2 regions of the Myxosarcina sp. GI1 genome follow, and region 2 is predicted to be linked to the other one. Evidence: riboswitches for the same ligand, from Rfam matches in the RefSeq annotation. Region 2 holds a riboswitch; the other holds the start of a gene.
The links. Region 2 has a riboswitch for cyclic di-AMP ahead of ntrB (nitrate ABC transporter permease). Riboswitches for the same ligand answer to the same signal wherever they lie in the genome.

Region 1 (4,893 bases), on a different contig from region 2:
GGAAACTTTTTAAGTTTAATTAATTTGCCTTGTTGTTTGTCCTGCTGATTCCAACGGTTGAGTAATAGCTGTGGCTTCTAAACCTTCTATTCGTTCGCTATATGCCTCCAATAATTAAAAGAAAGCAATAGCAATATACAAAGCTGCCACCGCAAGCTGTACGCCCATGACAGGAATACCGTATCTAAGAAAGCGACTAAAAGAAATTCGACCGCCGTGTAATTCGGCTACACCTGCTGCCACGATATTGGAAGATGCCCCCATCAAAGTCCCGTTACCCCCTAAAGTCGCCCCAAACATCATGGCGTAAAACAAAGGCAAAACTTCAGGTGGCAATTGACCGTTAAATCCAGGAGCGAGTATTTCTACACCGACAAAACCCACATTGACCAAATACTGTTTGAGTAGAGGCACCATCGCTACCACTAGGGGAATATTCGGCACGACGCTAGACAACAAACCGACTACTACTAATAAGCATAAAGAGCCCAAGGCGATATTTTTACCGAGAATAACCGCTAATAGACCCGAAATACTGTTTAAGACTCCCGTTTTTTCAAGCCCGCCAATCAAAACAAAGGTAGACATAAAAAAGACCAGAGTACTCCAGTCCACATCCTGCAAAATATGATTGACCGTATCAATTTTACTGCGGTCTGCTAGTAATAAAGCGATCGCTGCTCCCAACAAAGCTACCGCAGCAGGAGGAATGGGAGTGGGTAGAGATTCGCCAATCACAAAGAAAGTTAGCACTGCCGCCATTAGCAAGCCACCCAACAGTAAAACTCTGGGGTGGTTAATCTTTGGCTGGGGTAAATTTTTGGTATCTGCCAGTTTTTTGTTCCAGATATTGCGGAAGAGAAAAGGTGCCAAAACTAATATTGCCCCGACGGCAACTGCACCTCCCAAACTCAAACGTACTAGGTAGTCATTAAAGCTCAAGTTCACCGCATCGCCAACAATAAAAGTAGCTGGGTCGCCAACTAAAGTTAATAGCCCAGCACTATTTGCCACAAACACCATCAAAATCAGTAGGGGAACAAAATCAATACCTACTTCTTGAGCGATGGGAGGAATTAGGGGAGCGAGTAACATCACTGTAGTAGCATTGGGCAATACCGCACAAATGGGAGTGGTAATAGCAATAACACCTAAGACGAGTCGTTTACCTTCGCCTTTAGCTAACATCACCATTTGCGTACCTAAGTAGGCGAAGATATTTGTTGGTTCAAAAGCTCGCACCATGACCATCACGCCAAAAAACAGCGCGAGAGTGGCGTAACTTTGACCGATGTAACCAATTGCTTGGTTGAGAGTCATGATGTGGGCAAACACTAACACCAACGCCCCCAAAAAAGCAGCAATAGTCAGATGCAGTCTCTCCGTAAGAATCGCGCCGATAACCGCAGCGAAGGTAGCTGCTGCGACGATGGCTGGTAAATTATTCACTGTAATTTCCATAGTTGATAAAGTAAGGATAAAATTTTAATGAATATTTGCCTAAAAAAAGGCAGTTAGCTGTAATTACTAACTGTCATAAAGGGTGTAGGGTTTGTCTAACCACTCAATAATCGGTAATATTAACTGGCAACGCTTTAAATATGTAATGATTTAATTGCTAACTTTGATGAACTTGTTGAATCGGGCAAGGAGTAAACAAGTATTTTATCCTCGTGCCAAATTTCCCAGCGACAAAATAAATCTTCTGCTATTGGTTCGAGCGATTCGTGGGAGGGCAATTCAACTTTCACAGTGGTTAAATAATAACCATCGCTAATTTGGCGATATCCATAGCCGATAACTTTCCCTTTAATACCCGTAGTTTTATGACGTACTCGGTCGCCAATATTAAGCTGCAACATTTACTTCAATCTCCTTTCTATCTGAACTTAAATTTATGCTTATTACTAAGAGCGATTGGGCTAGCGCCTAGCCTTCGGATTGCTCTAAACAAGAAAACCATTGATTTAAGCTGCAAGTTTTCTCTGGGGAGATTGAACTACTATCAGTAGTAGATAGCGTACAAAATGCCACTTTCCAAAAGCATCTTCTATGTTTCTAAAAGAAATCTGCTTGAGAGGTTTAACCTTAAGGATTAAAAAATAGGTAGAAGCTGTAAGGCGGAATCCATAACCGACTACCCGACCTACTTTTCTCGTTTGCTTGTGCTGTACTATATTGCCGATTCTAAACATCTAATGAATCTCCTTAATAACTGACGAACAATGAAGAGAGCAGTTAGTAATAAAGGAAGATGACGAGACTCAATAGATATAGTCTCTTCAATCTCCTCCCAATGCCGACGAGGTTAGCTGACGGGCTAGGACTGAGAGATGTCCCTTTCTAAATAGAAATACGCCCCAAAAAAATGGTTCCCCCGCTTCTGCAAACAGAACTAGGCTGACTGAACTCTATTTTGATTTTTATTCTACTTACAATAGCACAAATTTGAATTCGCCAACAGTATCAGTACGTTGCTAAATATTGACATTGTCTGGAGTGGCTACTATGTATCAATCCCCGATCTAAAAGGCTACATGTACTACCTTGATATGAGTTGATTTTTGAACTTATTATAATCTCGGTGTTTCCTTGAGCTTTGGTAGAGATCGCTTTTTAACGCTTTTTTCACTTGTAATAAAAATAATTTTAGTTATGAACTACAGAGACTATATTACGATCGAACCAAATAAGCGCGGTGGTAAGCCTTGTGTACGTGGCTTGCGAATTACGGTTTATGAAGTGCTGGAATACTTAGCCTCCGAGATGAGTGAAGCAGAAATTCTCGACGATTTTCCCGATCTGACACGAAAAGATTTAAAAGCTTGTATTGCTTATGCTGCTGACCGCGAGCGTCGGTTTATGACCGCTTCATTATCTTAATGAAGTTGCTCTTTGATGGCGCGTCTATTCTCTGCGCCAATTCATAATATCCCAAGTTCGCAAATCCCAAGGTGTTAGTTCGTAACCAGAAATATCGTTAGCGAAAGCTACGACATCGGCACGATGCACCAGAGGTATAACATGATGACCTTTGACTAACATATCGTTTAGCTCGATAAAAATCTCCTCTCTCTTAGCAGAATCTAATTCGCTACTAGACTGCTGCCACAGGCGATCGTATTCGGGGTTACAATAGCGCGAATTGTTATCACCAGACCAGTTATTAGCTTTTTGGGGAATTTGGTCGCAGGTATAAAATTTCATATAGGCGGCAGGATCGGGACTGGTGTTACCTGTAGTATACATTTGCAAGTCTGCATAGAAATGTTCGACAGTCTCGTTATTGCTAGGATCGCTGGAAAAATAAACGCTGGGATCGATGCTTTTTAGTTCTACTCCGACTCCAATAGACTGCAATCCTTGCTTGACTACGGTTTGGGTTTTCTGACGCAGGGGATTGACTGAAGTTTGAAACAGAATCTGCATTTCCGCACCGTTTTTATCGCGAATACCGTTACCATTAGTATCTTTCCACCCTGCTTCATCTAGCAATTGATTGGCGCGATTTAGATTGTATTCGTAACTAGTATTATTAGAAACATACTGTTCGGGAGCAACTAAAAAATTGGGGGTAGCTTTGCCTGTAATGCCGTATAGCTGTTCGGCAATTGTATCGCGATCGATCGCTAAAGCCAAAGCCTCTCTAACTTGGGGATCGCTAAAGAAAGGATGGGGAAATTTGACGCTGGAACGCTCTCCCGAAGGTGCGACTTTATTAGGATCGCTATGATTGATAATAATCCTTTCCATTAACGCACCATAGTTAGTTACCACCTTACCCTGTCCCGCAGTTTCTAACTGTTGCAACACTGGTGCTTCTACCTGGAGATTGTAGGCATAGTCAGCATCTCCTGTCTGTAGTACCGCTCGTGCTGCCGAGGTAGCATCACCACCACCTTTGAGTTCTACTCGTTCAAAACCCAATTGTTCTAGCTGGCGAAATTCGGGATTGGGTTCGTAGATAACCGTGTCTCCTGGTCTAAAATCTACTACCCGATAGGCTCCCGTACCGATGGGTTTTAAATTAGCTGGTGCTTCTCTAGCGTTGGCTCCATTGTATTGTTGATAGATATGTTGGGGTAAAATCATCCCTTCAACCCCGACAAAAACCAAATGCCACGCAGGATTGACATTTTTAAAATTAACTCTTACTGTATGGTCATCGATCGCTTCGACACTTTTAATTACATCATAAGTACCAGCCGAAACCGAACCTACCTGAGGATTGGCAATAAATTGATAGGTAAAAACTACATCTTTGGCAGTAAATGGGGTGCCGTCAGTCCACTTTACATTCTGTTTGAGTTTCCAAGTTACGGATTTGCCATCGGCAGCTACACCACCATTTTCTACCGTCGGTACTTCGGCAGCGAGAAAGGGAATTAGTTCGCCGTCATTATTAAAACTAGCAAGGGGTTCTAAAGTGATGCGGCTAGCTTCAGCGTCTTTAAATCCTGTGGATAAATGGGGATTGAGAATAGTGGGTGCTTGCCAATATAACAGCTTTAAAAGCTTATTATCCTGCTGGCTGTTAGAGACTGTAGGGGAACTACCGCAGGCAGTTAGTAAAGCGATCGAACACAAATAGCAAATAGAGATAAATTTTTTGGCAGTCACTAATTTTTCTTACTCCTCAACCAGTTTACGGGTATTGGAGATATTTTAATCGAAAGAATAAAGCAATTCTCAATTGAATGAAATACACTGCGATCGAGAATTGCTTCGTACTAAAAACTAGTGTAGGTTTGTAGACTCTCTATTTAAGTCAGCAAAGCACAGTAACTAAACTAATTCTGAAAAAGAATATACTTCATTTTCAAAATAGAACTCCTCAAAGTTTCTTACGGTCATAGTTGAATCTAAATTACCAAAAGTTACTGTATTGTTACG
Region 2 (4,893 bases):
GGTAGTGGATAATTAGTCATGGCCTAGCGATCGTATACGTAAGTTAAGAGATATTAATAGTTGCGTTATTTACTACCAGCCATCGAGTTCCGAGGCTTCATTCCAAAACCGCACGTTCATTTCTGAAAGGTAAATTAAGCCACTATCGATTTGAGATTGAGTCCCATAAAGTTGGAGATCGAACCAACCGTCTCCATTAGCATTAGCATCTAGCAAAGCCGCAGCAATATTAACCTTTAAGCCATGTTGGTAAAAGAGATTAGCAATTACAGGTTCTCGATGGTATCGTTCGGGAACTTGGATCTTGATGCGAGTTTGCGTTAGTCTATTGCTATCTATTTCGCTTTTGGTTTGAGTAAGAAGTTTTTGCATTGTTAAAAGACTCCTAAGAAGTAAATTAGTAGTTCTTATTTCGCTGTGAGAGCTTTTTCCTGAATTTTGTCGAAAATTGCTTTATCGGCAAAGAATTTAGTTTGCACTTTGTCCCATCCGCCCATACTTTCGATAGTAAATAGCTTGTCGATTTTAGGGTATTGACTGGCAAACTCTGCTGCTACACTTTGGTCTACTGGACGAAAACCGACACGAGCAAATTCTCGCTGTGCTTCGGGTGTGTATAAGAAATTAACAAAGGCTTCTGCTACCTCACGAGTATTGTGTTTGTCTACATTGGCATCAACTACCGCAACTGGACTGTCAATAGAAATGTTGTAGTCGGTGGGAATAAAGTAGGGTAGTGTATCTCCCTGCTGTTTTGCCAACAGTACCTCGTTTTCATAGTTGATTAAGGCATTTCCCTGTCCCTGTTTGTAAAATACCTCTGTTGCCTCGCGAGCATCTTTAGGCAGTACGGGTACATTGAGATAAACTTTTTCAACAAAATCTTCCGCCTGTTGCTCGGTGCCACCAGCTTCAGTGACAGAACCCCATAAAGCTAAAAAGTTCCACCGCGCACCTCCAGATGTTTTAGGGTTAGCAGTAATGGCGTGAATATTATTATTAGCCAAATCCGACCATTTACTTATTTTTACGCTATCATCGCGAGTCACAACTGCCGCTACCGACTTGTGAACGATGGAGTCATTGGGCAACTCTTGTTCCCAACCTGGTTTGATTAATCCCGCTTGCTCAATTTTTTTGGTGTCTAGTGCCAGTGCCAATGCAACTACATCGGCTTCTAGTCCATCAACTACGGCGCGAGTTTGCGAACCAGAACCGCCATAGCTTTGGTCGAAAGTGACGGTTTGTCCAGTTTTTTCTTTCCACTGTTCGGCAAATTCGGGAATGATTTTTTCGTAGGCACTTTGAGTAACTGCATAAGATACCAAAGTTAAATTTACCGACTCGCTAGCCTCAGCATCATTGCTATCTGCTGGCGAACAAGCGGTACTGGTGAAACCAATTAACACTCCTGTCAGCGACAAACCTATAAATCTTTGTGGCGATTGGCGATGCCAGTGCGCAGAGCGCGATAAGTCCGAAGGGCATCCGCTTCGCGATCGCAGGTGGTGTTTGATATATCGGCTCCAAATCATGACAAGTTCCTCAACCTTTAGTTAAATCGAATTGTACCGCATAAATTCTAAAATGCAAACAAAAATGTTTTTAAAAACATTTTTAATACAAACAAGATTGGATCTTTTTTATATAATGCTTGCCATACAAGGGTTTTCTGCTTTTAGTTTGGTTATTATTGCGAAAGCTAATTGAGCCAAGATTAAATAGCGCGTAAATTTTTGACAGCAAAAAACCCAGTCACGCTTTTGGTAACTGGGCTTAATTATTAATCTATGTGACTAGAAGTGTGAACCTTTAGCTTTGAAGCACCAATTATGCAGTTTGGTTTTTAGCTTCACCAAGATTAATTTTCACTACCTTATTTTTTTCTGCTTCCGATTTAGGTAGAGTCAGATTGAGAATACCGTCTTTGTATTCGGCAGTAACATTGGTGTTTTGAATTTTTACGGGTAGAGGAATTACTCTAGAGAATTTGCCGTAACGAAATTCACTTCTGGTTTTACCACTGTCTTCAGATTTAGTTTCTGATTTGCGTTCGCCAGAAATCGCTACGCGATCTGCCATAACCTGAATATCTAGATCTTTAGCTTCCATGCCAGGAACTTCGAGTTTGAGATGCAAAGCATCATTTTTTTCGGTAATTTCGGCAGCAGGAACTCTAGACAAATTATTAAAGTCACTCCAAGATTCGGGAGTTAAAGCATCGTCGAATAAACGATTTAGTTGACGTTGTAAAGAGTTCATTTCTTGCCAGGGATTGTATCTTGTTAAAGCCATAATTAAAGTTTTCTCCGATTGCTATTTGCTTAACTTAGTTGGTTTATTTGTTTCTTTAATTATTATGTTAATTAGTAAGTTGAATATTCTTAAGTGTGGCTTGTATCCCATACATAGTAGTGCTTTCTGCCCGAACCAATAACAGCTTATTTAAGTAGAGTAAACTGCACTTCTATCGGTTCGGTTGAGTTTTTATTACCCGATCGACATTACGAACAATGAACAGTGAACAGTGAACAGTGTTTAGCGGTCCGTTGATAATTGCTCATTGCTCATTGAAAAGTTGTTCATTCGACTAACGACTAACAACACCAATTTTCGGTACGTACTGCGTAAAGTCAGTATCTAATATCTATCTAATTATATATATGCAAATTAAAAAAAGAACTTATATTTTTCTATTAAGCCTAGTCTCTACTAGCTAACTCAATTTAGCGACTAGAGAGCGGGGGAACCAAATCTGGGGCGTATCTCTAAGGAAAAAGCAGAGAAGGACAACTCTCAGTCCTAGCCCGTCAGCTAACCTCGTCGGCGTTGAGAGGAAACTGAAGGAATTTTTTAATTTATCCTCATCAGTCTTCCCGAATCATACTGTTCATTCGTGTGAATTCCTGAAACATGGGGGTTATTTATCATGAATTTGTCTATTCTTGCCGTTGCTGGGCAGATAGCCTGGAAGCGAATTAAGCCCGTAGTCATTCGTGACACTGTTTTATTACCTGCGGCGGGTTTTTTAGGTTTGATACTTGTTTGGTGGGCGATCGCGCTAGTACGCCACGAACTAATGCCCACACCCCCAGAAGCTCTAATCGAAAATTTAGACTATATTTTTCATCCCTTTTATCGTCGGGGACCTGGAGATTTAGGATTGGGTTGGCTATTGCTAGCAAGTTTGAGAAGGGTTACTATTGGCTTTTTAATCGGGGCGGCAGTAGCCATTCCCGTAGGATTTTTAATTGGAATGTCGCGATCGGCGATGCTGGCAATTAACCCCTTGATTCAAGTTCTCAAGCCCGTATCCCCTCTAGCGTGGTTGCCAATCGCTCTGGCTATTTTCAATCTTGCCAATCCTTCGGCAATTTTTGTAATTTTTATAACTTCTCTGTGGTCTACGATTATTAATACTGCGATGGGCGTAGCCAGCGTACCAAAAGACTATCAAGATGTGGCGCGAATGCTGGAAATGCCCACTTGGAAAAAGATCGTGAAAATTATTTTACCTGCCAGCTTGCCCTATATTTTTACTGGCTTGCGAATTAGTTTGGGGGTTGCCTGGTTAGTCATCGTAGCAGTAGAGATGTTGACTGGCGGTATCGGTATTGGCTTTTTTGTCTGGGATGAATGGAGTCGCCTCAATCTCAGTTCGGTATTTTTGGCTGTATTTGTTATCGGTTTGACGGGTTTGATCCTCGACTACCTCTTGAGTTTGTTGGAAACATGGATAACCCATCGTCCCGCTCGTTCTTAGTTGCCAAGTCTATTTAGCTAAGCTGGAGAATTTTTATAAATGAATAAGCTAACTCGAAGAGCCTTACTACAAGGCTTGGGGGCGAGTGCGTCAGCGATCGCCTTTGCTTCTTGTACTAATAGCAGTCGCACTACCTCAAAGTTAACCAAACCTGCCCTAGCAGTCGAACCAGTTGTAAATCCCAAAAGTTTAGAAAAACCCAATCTAACTATTGGCTATGTTCCCGTTAATGACTGTGCGCCCTTTGCCGTTGCCTGGGAAAAAGGTTTATTTCACAAGTATGGTTTAAATGTCACTCTCAGCCGCGAGGCTAGTTGGGCTAACTCTCGCGATGGGGTAATTTTTGGTCGCCTCGATGCTTCACCTGTAGTTTCTGGGGCGGTGATGAACGCTAGAGCAGGAGCCGAAGGAGCGCGTAAAGCACCCTTATGTGCGGCTATGACGATTCACCGTCACGGTAACGCTATGACACTGAGTAAAGAACTTTGGGATGCTGGTGTTCGACCCTGGCAAGATTATCGAGGAGATTTAGAACAGTTCGGACGCGATCTAGACGGTTACTTTGGCAAGGCTCCTCCAGAAAAAAGAGCTTGGGCAGTAGTGCTAAGTTCGGCAATTTATGAATATTTTACGCGCTATTTAATTGCTGCTACAGGTTTAGATCCCGTCGAGGAGTTTCGCATTTTAATCACGCCGCCACCCCAAATGGTTAGCAATATGCGTATCGGTGCGATGCAGGGCTATATGGTGGCAGAACCATGGAATACACGGGCAATTTCTGGTAATGAAGGCATTGGGTTTACTTTCGCTCAGGGTCGTGAAATCTGGAAAGGACATCCCGATCGCGTTTTGGCAGTAATGGAATCGTTTATTGACGAAAATCCCAAAACCTATCGTTCTTTAGTCAAAGCATTAATTGAAGCCTGTCAATATTGCAGCAAACCAGAAAATCGCCCAGAAGTAGCCGAAATTATTTCTGGACGTTCTTTTACAGGTGCCGAACCTAAAATAACTAGTGCTGGTATTGTGGGCAATTACAACTATGGCGGTTTTGACGACAAGCAGCGAATTGTAAAGAGCCTGGAAACTACCCTGTTTTTCGATCTTCCTAGCGATGTTTCCACTATTCC

Region 1: linked by a shared signal. The riboswitch ahead of KV40_RS19275 (hypothetical protein) and the one ahead of ntrB (nitrate ABC transporter permease) in region 2 are both predicted to bind cyclic di-AMP.

The regions. Positions count from the first base shown of each region.
Region 1 covers NZ_JRFE01000024.1:432,113-437,005, forward strand. The annotation lists partial or broken gene KV40_RS36765 (hypothetical protein) at 1-53, opposite strand, end outside; gene KV40_RS19265 (SLC13 family permease) at 115-1,449, opposite strand; gene KV40_RS19270 (hypothetical protein) at 1,596-1,862, opposite strand; gene KV40_RS19275 (hypothetical protein) at 1,968-2,195, opposite strand; cyclic di-AMP (ydaO/yuaA leader) riboswitch at 2,283-2,412, opposite strand; gene KV40_RS19280 (DUF433 domain-containing protein) at 2,656-2,883, shown strand; gene KV40_RS19285 (peptide ABC transporter substrate-binding protein) at 2,908-4,620, opposite strand; gene KV40_RS19290 (hypothetical protein) at 4,786-4,893, opposite strand, start outside.
Region 2 covers NZ_JRFE01000022.1:49,554-54,446, reverse strand. The annotation lists gene cysT (sulfate ABC transporter permease subunit CysT) at 1-20, opposite strand, end outside; gene KV40_RS15645 (NIL domain-containing protein) at 73-372, opposite strand; gene KV40_RS15640 (sulfate ABC transporter substrate-binding protein) at 408-1,535, opposite strand; gene KV40_RS15635 (Hsp20/alpha crystallin family protein) at 1,831-2,295, opposite strand; cyclic di-AMP (ydaO/yuaA leader) riboswitch at 2,690-2,841, shown strand; gene ntrB (nitrate ABC transporter permease) at 2,930-3,763, shown strand; gene KV40_RS15625 (CmpA/NrtA family ABC transporter substrate-binding protein) at 3,803-4,893, shown strand, end outside.